3 regions of the Nostocoides sp. HKS02 genome follow, and region 3 is predicted to be linked to each of the others. Evidence: predicted binding sites of a transcription regulator. Region 3 holds the regulator's gene; each other region holds the start of a gene.
The links. The regulator HrcA, encoded in region 3, represses chaperone genes, less so after heat shock. The targets are predictions, from matches to a motif close to TTNGCACTCGNNNNNNNCGAGTGCNAA.

Region 1 (3,973 bases), 600 kb from region 3:
GTCGGCGGTGACGTAGCCGACGCCGGAGTCGAGCTCGGAGCCCCCGGTGGCGGCGGTCAGCGCAGAGACGAGGCCGGCGCGCAACACGGCCCGATCGGGCTCGTAGAGCCAGGCCCCGACCTGGGCGAGGTTGACCAGGCTGGGAGTGTCGTCACCCTCGGCCTCGGTGACCACGACCGAGGGTGCCCCTGAGCGCAGGACCGCGGCAGTCCGGCCTGCCGTGCGCACGAGCGGGCCCCACCAGAGTGCGCACTCGACGACGTCGCCGTCCCACGAGGTCCACTGGGCTTCGACGCCGGCCGGGACCGCAGCGTGGGGGAAGCCCGGACTGAGCTTGGCCCCCGTCGCAGGCAGCGCCGCGGCGATCGACTGCACGGTCTCCCAGGACGGTGAGATCTCGGCCAGCGCGAAGACCCGCCGGGTGCGTCCGGCCGCGTCCGCGACTCCGGGGGTGCGCCGGGCCGGGTCGAGCCACGCGCCGACGCCGCGGGCGCCCTCGCCTGCCGGGGGCCGGAACGACTCGACCGCCCCGTGCCGGGCGGTCGAGTCGGGCCAGTGCCGCAGGTTGACGGCCGCCATCGCCGCCGTCACCTCGTCGACGTCGATCGCACGCACGCGCAGGTCGAGGCCGGCCATCGCCATCGCGTCGGCGCCGATGCCGCAGCCGAGGTCGTGGACCGTGTGGATGCCGGCCGCCCGGAAGCGCTGGGCGTGCTGCGCCGCGACGCCCAGCCGGGTGGCCTGCTCGAGGCCGTCCGAGGTGAGGACCATGCCGCGGGCGAACTCGCCGAACTTGTCCATGGCGCGGGCTCGCAGCCGCGACTGGTTGAGCGCCGCAGCGACCAGGTCGGGGTCGAAACCGGCGGCGCGGAGGCGTTGCTGGAGGGGGAGTGCCGACGTCTCGTCGTAGGGTGGCAGCGACTGCAGCAGGCCCCAGCCCTCGCCGGTGGTGAGCTGGCGCAGCAGGGCGAGATCCATGCGCCGCATTCTGTCGTATGCCGCGGCGGTGTCCGCCGTGGGCGAACGCCTCGAGCACTTCTGGCACTCGAGTTGACCGAGTGCTAACGACGAGCCTAGATTTGCCGTTGGCACTCCGGTTCGCCGAGTGCTAACGCCACCACCAGGGTCGACCCCCGCGACGGCGACCCGATCGGTGGCTGACTCGGCAGTACCGCAGCACCCAGCACCATCCACCTGTCCAACTTCGACATTCCCGAAGGGGAGGTCCTCAACGTGTCGGTTTCCATCAAGCCGCTCGAAGACCGCATCGTCGTCAAGTCCGTCGAGGCCGAGCAGACCACCGCGTCTGGCCTGGTCATCCCGGACACCGCGAAGGAGAAGCCCCAGGAGGGCGAGGTCCTCGCGATCGGCCCGGGCCGCATCGACGACAACGGCAACCGCGTCCCGCTCGACGTCAAGGTCGGCGACCGCGTGATCTACAGCAAGTACGGCGGCACCGAGATCAAGCACGGCGGCGAGGAGTACCTCATCCTCTCCGCCCGCGACGTCCTCGCCGTCGTCGGCTGAGCAATCGCACCATGTGAGTGACATGCCCCGTATGCCGGCTACCCGGCATACGGGGCATGTCGCCTCTCACCCCGAGATTCACTGTTAGAGAAGGACATTCATGGCTAAGACGCTGGAGTTCAACGACTCGGCTCGCAAGTCGCTGGAGCGCGGCGTTGACGCGCTCGCGAACGCCGTCAAGGTGACGCTCGGCCCAAAGGGTCGCAACGTCGTCATCGACAAGAAGTGGGGCGCCCCGACCATCACGAACGACGGTGTCACCATCGCGCGTGAGATCGAGCTCGAGGACCCGTACGAAAACCTCGGCGCCCAGCTCGCCAAGGAGGTCGCCACCAAGACCAACGACGTCGCGGGTGACGGCACCACCACGGCCACCGTCCTGGCTCAGGCCATGGTCAAGGAGGGCCTGCGCAACGTTGCCGCGGGTGCCGCCCCGGCCAGCCTGAAGCGCGGTATCGACAAGGCCGTCGAGGCCGTGTCCGAGCAGCTGCTCAAGACCGCTCGCGAGATCGAGGGCAAGGACGAGATCGCCCAGGTCGCCGCCCTGTCCGCACAGGACCAGGCCATCGGCGCCACCATCGCCGACGCGTTCGACAAGGTCGGCAAGGACGGTGTCATCACTGTCGAGGAGTCCTCGACCGCGACGACCGAGCTCGAGTTCACCGAGGGCATGCAGTTCGACAAGGGCTACATCTCGCCGTACTTCATCTCCGACGCCGAGCGCATGGAGGCTGTCGTCGAGGACGCCTACGTCCTCATCCACCAGGGCAAGATCTCGGCCATCGCCGACGTCCTGCCGGTCCTGGAGAAGGTCGTCAAGTCCGGCAAGCCGCTGGTGATCATCGCCGAGGACGTCGACGGCGAGGCGCTGTCGACCCTGGTCGTCAACAAGATCCGCGGCACGTTCAACGTGGTCGCGGTCAAGGCGCCCGGCTTCGGCGACCGTCGCAAGGCGATGCTCCAGGACATGGCCGTCCTCACCGGCGGCCAGGTCATCTCCGAGGAGGTCGGGCTCAAGCTCGACCAGGTCGACCTCGACGTGCTGGGCCAGGCCCGCCGCATCGTCGTCACCAAGGACACCACGACGATCATCGACGGCGGCGGCAACAGCGACGACGTCACCGGCCGGGTCAACCAGATCAAGGCCGAGATCGAGCGCACCGACTCCGACTGGGACCGCGAGAAGCTCCAGGAGCGCCTCGCCAAGCTCGCCGGTGGCGTCTGCGTCATCAAGGTGGGTGCCCACACCGAGGTGGAGCTCAAGGAGAAGAAGCACCGCATCGAGGACGCCATCTCGGCGACCCGCGCGGCCATCGAGGAGGGCATCGTCGCCGGCGGCGGCTCGGCCCTCGTCCACGCCTCGGCGGTCATCGACGGCCTCGGCCTCGACGGCGACGAGGCAACCGGTTCGCTCATCGTCAAGAAGGCCGCGGCCGAGCCGCTGCGCTGGATTGCCGAGAACGCCGGTCTCGAGGGCTACGTGGCGGTCTCCAAGGTGCGCGAGCTCGAGGTCGGCAACGGCCTCGACGCCGCGACCGGCGAGTACGTCAACCTGATCAAGGCCGGGGTCATCGACCCGGTCAAGGTCACCCGCTCCGCCCTGCGCAACGCCGCGTCGATCGCGTCGATGGTCCTGACCACCGACACGCTCGTCGTGGAGAAGAAGGAAGAGGAAGAGCCCGCAGCCGGTGGCCACGGCCACGGCCACGGTCACTGACCCAGCCTGCTCCCCGAAGGCCCGTCCCCGCTGCTGCGGGGGCGGGCCTTCGTCGGCGGTGGAGGTGGTTCGCGGTCATCGGTGACAACCTTGTCGGGGGCCCGACCGCTTTCAGGAGATGTGCGAGGGCTGGCTTGGGGCGAGGTGGTGGTGATGACACGACCGGTGGCCGCGCCGACCTTCGACGACTACGTCGCGGCGCGTGGGGCGGCCCTGCTGCGTCGGGCCTGGCTGCTCACCGGTGACCACCAGCGTGCCGAGGACCTCGTGCAGACGGCGCTCGGCAAGGCGTGGCCGCAGTGGCGGAGGATTTCCGAACAGGGTGACGGCTCCTACGACGCCTACGTCCGCCGCGTCATGCTCACCACGTACATCGCCTGGTGGCGCCGGCGGTGGAACGCCGAGTACCCCACCGAGGTCGTGCCCGAGCCCGGCGACAACCCGGACGAGGAGGACCTGGCCACCCTGCGTCGCGATGTCCTCGCTGCCCTCGCCCAGCTGCCGCGGGGTCAGCGGGCAGTCGTGGTCCTGCGCTACTTCGAGGACCTCACCGAGGCGCAGACGGCCGAGGCGCTGGACTGCTCCGTCGGCACGGTGAAGAGCCAGACCGCCCGCGCCCTGGCCGTGCTGCGACGCAGCCCCCTGCTGACCTACCAGGACGAGTGGGGCGACAGCGGCGCGGAAGCGGACGGAGGACTCGGATGACGGACATCGAGAGCCTGCTGCGTG
Region 2 (3,973 bases), 910 kb from region 3:
TCATCGACTCGCCCGTCGCCCTCGAGGCCGACCCCATGCTGATCAAGCGACTGCGCCGCCTGCGCGCGTCCCGCCAGCGCGCCCGCAGCGCCCGGCGCCTGGGCATCCAGCTCTGAGGCCCACGGGTCATCCGACGCCTGCGTCGAGCTGACGGCGCGGGCGTCGGCACGTCCGGGGTCGACAGTTCTGCACGGGCGAGGCGCCCACGTGCTTGACTTCGGGCGTGGCTGACGCACGGATCAGGATGGCGGGGCCCGACGATGCCCTGATCGTCGCTGCCCTCACCCTGCAGTGCGCCCGCGACCGGGGCGGCAGCGGGGAGCCGGGTTTCCTCGACCGGTTCGCCGGGGCGTGGGCCGCGCAGCACCACGCCCACCCGGTCTGGATCGCCGAGGCTGGAGACCAGCACGCCGGACACCTCCAGGCGGCCGTCATCGACACACTGCCCTGGCCGGGGCGCCCCGCGGGCGCCGGCACGCTCGTGGTCGAGACGTTCTACCTGCGACCCGAGCACCGGGGCCACGGCATCGGTGAACAGCTCGTGAGCGCGGCGATCGAGTGGGCGCGCAGCTCGGGCCTCAGTGGTGTCTCCATGTCCGCGGGCCTGCGGACTCGGCCGATGCTCGAGCGCGTCGGCTTCACGCCTGCGGACGCTGCCATGGAGCTGCGCTGGTCATGAGCAGCGACCTGCGGATCGGATCGATCGTGCTGAACGTCAGCGACGTGGCCCGGGCGATGGCGTTCTGGATGCCCGCGTTGGACTACGAGCCGCGCTACGAGCCGGAGCCGGACTGGGCGATCCTGCAGCCCCGTGGCGAGGTCGGGCCCAACCTGTCCCTCAACCTCGGCGAGACGCGCCCGGCGCCCGCGCCGCACCTCCACCTGGATCTCTATGCCCGTGACCAGGCGCGCGAGGTCGACCGGCTCGTTGGTCTGGGTGCCCGCCGCGTCGACGACTGGCCCTACCCCGCGGAGGCGCACGACTTCGTCGTCCTGGAGGACCCGGACGGCAACCGGTTCTGCGTCATCGATGCCAGTGGTGCCTGAGATGCGGCCCGGGCCGCACAACTCGCTCACCGACGTACCCGGTCTGCTCGTCGGGCACGCCACTCGGCGCGAGCCCGGCTGGCTGACGGGGACGACTGTGGTCGTGGCCCCACCTGAGGGTGCGGTGGGCGGGGTGGACGTCCGCGGAGGCGCTCCCGGCACGCGTGAGACCGACCTGCTCGACCCGCGTAACCTCGTCGACCGGGTCAACGCCGTGGTGCTCACGGGCGGCAGCGCGTTCGGGCTGGCCGCAGCGGACGGGGTGATGCAGGCCCTGTATGCCGCCGGGCTGGGGTGGCCGGTCGGCGAACCCGGGCAGGTGGTCCCAATCGTGCCCGCCGCCGTGGTGTTCGACCTTGGCCGCGGTGGCGACTTCGGCCACGTGCCGACCGCTGCCGACGGCCGTGCAGCCTTCGATGCAGCCGGCGACGGTCCCGTGGAGCAGGGCTGTGTCGGCGCGGGCACCGGCGCGAGAGCCGGGGGTTTCAAAGGCGGGATCGGCTCGGCCAGCGTCGTCCTCGAGGACGGCACCACGGTCGCGGCACTCGTGGTGGTGAACGCCTTCGGCGATGCCTGCGACGTGCGGACCGGTGAGCTGCTCGCCCGGCGCCACGGCCTCGCCGGTGAGTTCGACCAGGTGGGGGTCCCGAGCCCGCCCGAGGCCGAGGCGGCACGCGAACGCGCGCTCGCGGCATACGCCGAGGACCCCGTGCGACCCGGAATGGCGACGGTCATCGGGGTCATCGCCACCGACGCCCCCCTCACCAAGGCGCAGTGCCAGAAGGTGAGTGGGCTGGGCCATGACGGTCTGGCGCGAGCCATCGCACCCGTGCACACCCTGCTGGACGGCGACACGCTCTTCACCCTCGCGGTGGGCGATGGCTCGCCCCTCGACCTGCCGGCCCTGCATGCGGTGATGGTGGCGGCGAGTGAGTGCGTCACCCGCGCCGTCGGGCACGCCATGCTGTCCGCCGAGTCGGTGGACATCGGGGAAGTGCAGCTGCGGTCGTACCGCGACGCCTTTCCGTCGGCATTCGACCCGGCGGCTCCGCCGACCTGACCGAAGCGGCGCCGTGGGCAGCTTCGTCCGTGTCCTGACCCGGACGATCCTGCCCACGGATCGGTATGCCGTTCCGCCAGCCTGCGCCGGCACGTGCGCCGGCGCCATCGAGGGCGCCGCAGTCAGGGGTGGGAGCCGTTTGCACTCTCCCCCCGAGAGTGCCAATAATGGCGTTAGCACTCTCAGCCTGAGAGTGACAATCCTGGCCAGTCAAGGCGAGGTCCGGGGACCACGGCGACGTGAGCCGTGCGAGCCGGTCCGTCCGTCGCGGGCGCCCGCTGGCCGCCGCACACGATTCGCGTGGGAGGAACCACCCGAATGGCCAAGATCATCGCATTCGATGAAGAGGCGCGCCGCGGCCTCGAGCGGGGTATGAACATCCTCGCCGACGCCGTCCGCGTCACCCTCGGTCCGAAGGGCCGCAACGTCGTGCTCGAGAAGAAGTGGGGTGCACCCACGATCACCAACGATGGTGTGTCCATCGCCAAGGAGATCGAGCTCGACGACCCGTACGAGAAGATCGGCGCCGAGCTGGTCAAGGAAGTTGCCAAGAAGACGGACGACGTCGCTGGCGACGGCACGACCACGGCCACCGTTCTCGCCCAGGCCCTCGTCAAGGAGGGTCTGCGCAACGTCGCCGCAGGCGCCAACCCGATGGCCCTCAAGCGGGGCATCGAGAAGGCCGTCGAGGCCGTCTCGGCGCAGCTGCTCGAGATGGCCAAGGATGTCGAGACCAAGGAGCAGATCGCTTCGACCGCCTCGATCTCCGCTGCTGACCCCCAGATCGGCGAGATGATCGCCGAGGCCATGGACAAGGTCGGCAAGGAAGGCGTCATCACCGTCGAGGAGAGCAACACCTTCGGCCTCGAGCTCGAGCTCACCGAGGGCATGCGCTTCGACAAGGGCTACATCAGCCACTACTTCGTGACTGACACCGAGCGCATGGAGGCCGTGCTCGAGGACCCCTACGTCCTCGTCGTGAACTCCAAGATCTCCGGAATCAAGGACCTGCTGCCGCTCCTGGAGAAGGTCATGCAGTCCGGCAAGCCGTTGCTGATCATCGCTGAGGATGTCGACGGCGAGGCCCTGTCGACCCTGGTGGTCAACAAGATCCGTGGCACCTTCAAGTCGGTCGCCGTCAAGGCTCCCGGCTTCGGTGACCGTCGCAAGGCCATGCTGGCCGACATCGCCATCCTCACCGGTGGCCAGGTCATCTCCGAGGAGGTCGGCCTCAAGCTCGACACCGCGGAGCTCGACCTGCTCGGCCGCGCCCGCAAGGTCGTCGTCACCAAGGACGAGACGACCATCGTCGAGGGTGCCGGCGACGCCGACCAGATCCAGGGTCGCGTCAACCAGATCCGCGCCGAGATCGACAAGTCGGACAGTGACTACGACCGCGAGAAGCTGCAGGAGCGCCTGGCCAAGCTGGCCGGCGGCGTTGCAGTCATCAAGGCCGGTGCCGCGACCGAGGTCGAGCTCAAGGAGCGCAAGCACCGCATCGAGGATGCCGTGCGCAACGCCAAGGCTGCCATCGAGGAGGGCATCGTCGCCGGTGGTGGCGTCGCCCTGCTGCAGGCCACCAAGGCCGCGTTCGAGAAGCTCGAGCTCGATGGTGACGAGGCCACCGGTGCGAACATCGTTCGCGTCGCCGCCTCGGCTCCGCTCAAGCAGATCGCGATCAACGCCGGCCTCGAGGGTGGCGTCGTGGCGGAGAAGGTCAGCACGCTCGATGCAGGTTGGGGCCTCAACGCCGCGACCGGCGAGTACGTCGACCTCATCGCTGCGGGCATCATCGACCCGGCGAAGGTGACGCGTTCCGCGCTGCAGAACGCCGCGTCGATCGCCGCGCTGTTCCTCACCACCGAG
Region 3 (3,973 bases):
GCTCGAGGTCGGCGTAGCTGCGCACGGTCCCCAGGATCCGTTTCCAGGCCATGGCGATGTCGGCCTGGGTCCGGTGCGGCCAGCCCAGGTGCGCGCAGATCCCGTCCTTCCACGAGGTGCCGCGGGGGATGACCGGCCAGACCGAGAGGCCGAGCCGTTCAGGACGGACTGACTGCCACACGTCGACGTAGGGGTGGCCGAGGACGCGGACGTGCGCGGCATACGGACCCGACGACGCCCCCTGGACGATCCGGTGCTCCTTGGTGCCCGGCACGAGGTGGTCGACGAGCACCGCCATCCGGCGTCCCGGACCGGGCTGGAACTCGGCGATGGCGCCGGCGAGGTCGTCGACGCCGTCGAGCATCTCGACGACGACCCCCTCGATGCGCAGGTCGTCTCCCCACACCTTCTCCACGAGCTCGGCGTCGTGGCGGCCCTCGACGAAGATGCGCGAACCGCTGGCCACCCGCGCGCGCACCCCGGCCACGGCCCGGGAGCCGGAGGCGGTGCGCGACGCCACCTGCCGCGCCGCGGCGAGCTCGGCGCGGGCCCCGGCCTTCGGCGGCGTCAGGACCACCGGGCCGCCGTCGAGCAGGAAGCCCGGGCCGAGCGGGAATCCCTTGGACCGCCCGCGACGGTCCTCGAGGTGCACGACGTACATGCCGCCGGCCTTCTCGACCCGCACCACCGCACCGCACCAGCCCGTCTCGACGTCCTCGACGACCAGACCGTTCTCGGCCTCGACCTCGCGCGATCGACCCCGCGCGGGGGCACGCCAGTCGCCGGAGAGCACGTCGGCGCCATAGCGGTCTTTCACGCCCCAGACCGTATGCCGCCGGGCGGCGTCCCAGCCGGTGGCGCGCCGGGTGGGGCGCTCGTCGGCAGGGGAACGACATAGACTTGGCACTCGTAGAGTCTGAGTGCCAGCCGGCGGGCCGGTCAGGAACACCCGCCGACAGCGCAGAGGAGGAGAGGCCATGAGTGAGGAACGTCGACTCGCCGTCCTCCGCGCGATCGTGCAGGACTACGTGCAGACCTCCGAGCCCGTGGGCTCCAAGTCCCTGCTCGAGCGCCACCAGCTCGGTGTCTCGGCCGCGACGGTGCGCAACGACATGGCCGCCCTCGAGGAGGAGGGGCTCATCGCCGCCCCGCACACCTCCGCCGGGCGCGTGCCCACCGATGCCGGCTACCGCCTGTTCGTCGACCGGCTGAGCTCGGTCAAGCCGATGTCGGTGGCGGAGCGCTCCGCCATCGCGCAGTTCCTCCAGGGTGCTGTCGACCTCGACGACGTCGTCGAGCGCACGGTGCGGCTGCTCGCCTCCCTCACCCGCCAGGTCGCCGTGATGCAGTACCCGTCGCTCACCCGCTCGTCGGTGCGCCACGTCGAGTTCGTGCCCATGGGTGCCCGACGGCTGATGCTCGTGCTCATCGTCAACACCGGCCGGGTCGAGCAGCGGGTCATCGACACCGCCCACGACCTCACCAGCCCCGAGGGCGAGCGCACGCTCGGCCAGATCCGGGCCAAGGTCAACGCCGTCGCCGTCGGGCAGCGCCTCATCGACGCCGCGGCAATGCTCGAGGCGCTCCCCGAGCAGTTCGAGCCCGCCGCCCGTGACCTCGTGCGCGCGATCGTCGGGTCGCTCGACGACGCCCTGGTCGAGGAACGCGAGGAGCGCCTGGTCCTGGCCGGCACGGCCAACCTCGCCCGCGTCGGCACCGACTTCCCGCTCACCATCGGCCCCGTGCTCGAGGCCCTCGAGGAGCACGTCGTGCTGCTCAAGCTGCTCGGGACCGCTCGTGAGACCTCCGACACCGTGTCGGTGCGGATCGGCCACGAGAACCCGTATGCCGGGCTCCAGACGACCTCGGTCGTCTCGACCGAGTACGGCACGGGTTCGGACCTCGTCGCCGGCCTCGGGGTGCTCGGCCCCACCCGCATGGACTACCCCACGACGATGGCGTCGGTGCGGGCAGTCGCCACCTACGTCTCCCGAATCCTCGCGCAGTGACCCGTACCACCGACAAGGACTTCTGTTGAACGACTACTACCAGGACCTCGGCGTTTCGCGAGACGCCTCACCCGAGGACATCAAGCGCGCCTACCGCAAGAAGGCCCGCGCCCTGCACCCGGACGTCAACCCCAGCCCCGAGGCCGAGGAGCAGTTCAAGAAGGTCTCGCAGGCCTACGACGTGCTCGCCGACGCCGACAAGCGCCGGTCCTACGACATGGGTGCCGACCCGTATGCCGCGGGTGCGGCGGGCTTCGGGCAGGGGTTCTCGTTCAGCGACATCATGGACGCGTTCTTCGGTGCGGGGGCCGGCACGAACCAGCGCGGGCCCCGGTCGCGGCAGCGGCGGGGCCAGGACGCGCTGGTCCGGCTCGACATCGACCTGGCCGACGCCGTCTTCGGCGCCGAGAAGGACCTCGCGATCGAGACGGCGGTGGTGTGCTCGACCTGCCACGGCGACGGCGCCCAGCCGGGCACCGCGCGGCGCACCTGTGACGTGTGCGGCGGTCGGGGCGAGATCCAGCAGGTCCAGCGCTCGTTCCTCGGCCAGGTCATGACGACCCGACCGTGCATGACCTGCCAGGGCTATGGCGAGGTCCTGGTCAGCCCGTGCTTCGAGTGCTCGGGCGACGGGCGGGTCCGCACTCGCCGCACCTTGAAGATCAAGGTTCCGGCTGGAGTCGACACCGGCACCCGCATCCAGCTGGGTGGCGAGGGCGAGGTGGGTCAGGGCGGCGGACCGGCTGGCGACCTCTACGTCGAGATCAACGTCCGGGCACACCAGAGCTTCCAGCGACGCGGTGACGACCTGCACTGCCACGTCGAGCTGCCGATGACGGCCGCCGCCCTGGGCACGACCCTCAAGCTGGACACCTTCGACGGCATCAACGAGCTCGAGGTCAAGGCCGGCACCCAGGCCGGCGACGCCATGACCCTTCGCGGGCTGGGGGTGACCCACCTGCGCGGCACCGGCCGCGGCGACCTCATCATCCACGCGACGGTGCAGACCCCGACCCGGCTCGACGAGCAGCAGGAGGAGCTCCTGCGCCAGCTCGCGGCGCTGCGCGGGGAGGAGCGGCCCGACGGTCGCTTCGCGCCGGCCAACCAGGGTGGCCTGTTCGGGAAGCTCCGCGACGCCCTCAAGGCGAAGTAGGCCGGGCGTCGTGACCCTGCCGCTGTTCCTCGTGCCGCCTGCCCTGGTGGCCGACGTCACGGTCGGGGACCTCGTAGGGCTCGACGGCGCGGAGGGCCGGCACGCGGCCACCGTGCGCCGGATCGGCGTGGGGCAGCGGGTCATGCTCGCCGACGGCGAGGGCCTGCGGGTCACCTGCGACGTCGTCGGGGTCCACCCCGCCCAGCTCGACCTGGCGGTCGTCGGCGTCGACCACGAACCACCGCCACAACCCAGGTTCGTGCTCGTCCAGGCGCTCGCCAAGGGTGACCGCGACGACCAGGCGGTCGAGTCGGCGACCGAGCTCGGCGTGGACGAGGTCGTGCCCTGGCAGGCCGCCCGGTGCATCGTCCAGTGGCGGGGCGAGCGCGGCGAGAAGGCCCGGCGCAAGTGGGAGACCACGGTGGCCGCGGCGAGCAAGCAGTCCCGCCGGGCGCGGGTCCCGGTCGTCGCCGAGCTGGTCACCACCCGCACCCTGGCCGAACGCATCGAGGCGGCAGCCGCGGCATACGTGCTCCACGAGGACGCCACGATGGCGCTGGCCGGTCACGCGCTGCCCGAGCATGGCGACGTCGTCGTCGTGGTCGGCCCCGAGGGGGGCATCACGCCCGAGGAGGTCGCCCAGCTCGAGGCGGCCGGGGCCATCGCCGTGCGCCTGGGCCGCAGTGTCCTGCGGTCCTCGAGTGCCGGCCCGGCCGCGCTCGCCGTGCTGAGCGCGACCAGCCGGTGGCGCTGAGGTCGCCGTGAGAACCGGCAGTCCTACCTGACGGTGAAGGTCACCGACTTCTCGGCT

Region 1: a site for HrcA is predicted at 1,039-1,065, ahead of groES (co-chaperone GroES). Genes of this name have one in related genera too.
Region 2: a site for HrcA is predicted at 2,246-2,272, ahead of groL (chaperonin GroEL). Genes of this name have one in related genera too.

Annotation. Positions count from the first base shown of each region.
Region 1 is NZ_CP046121.1:3,438,438-3,442,410, forward strand. Features, by position in the region: gene GKE56_RS16595 (class I SAM-dependent methyltransferase) at 1-978, opposite strand, end outside; gene groES (co-chaperone GroES) at 1,234-1,527, shown strand; gene groL (chaperonin GroEL) at 1,628-3,244, shown strand; gene GKE56_RS16610 (SigE family RNA polymerase sigma factor) at 3,398-3,949, shown strand; gene GKE56_RS16615 (hypothetical protein) at 3,946-3,973, shown strand, end outside.
Region 2 is NZ_CP046121.1:3,126,162-3,130,134, forward strand. Features, by position in the region: gene GKE56_RS15090 (DUF3263 domain-containing protein) at 1-116, shown strand, start outside; gene GKE56_RS15095 (GNAT family N-acetyltransferase) at 224-679, shown strand; gene GKE56_RS15100 (VOC family protein) at 676-1,047, shown strand; gene GKE56_RS15105 (P1 family peptidase) at 1,049-2,107, shown strand; gene groL (chaperonin GroEL) at 2,426-3,973, shown strand, end outside.
Region 3 is NZ_CP046121.1:558,600-562,572, forward strand. Features, by position in the region: gene GKE56_RS02585 (DUF3097 domain-containing protein) at 1-817, opposite strand, end outside; gene hrcA (heat-inducible transcriptional repressor HrcA) at 978-2,009, shown strand; gene dnaJ (molecular chaperone DnaJ) at 2,035-3,162, shown strand; gene GKE56_RS02600 (16S rRNA (uracil(1498)-N(3))-methyltransferase) at 3,173-3,916, shown strand; gene GKE56_RS02605 (Gmad2 immunoglobulin-like domain-containing protein) at 3,940-3,973, opposite strand, start outside.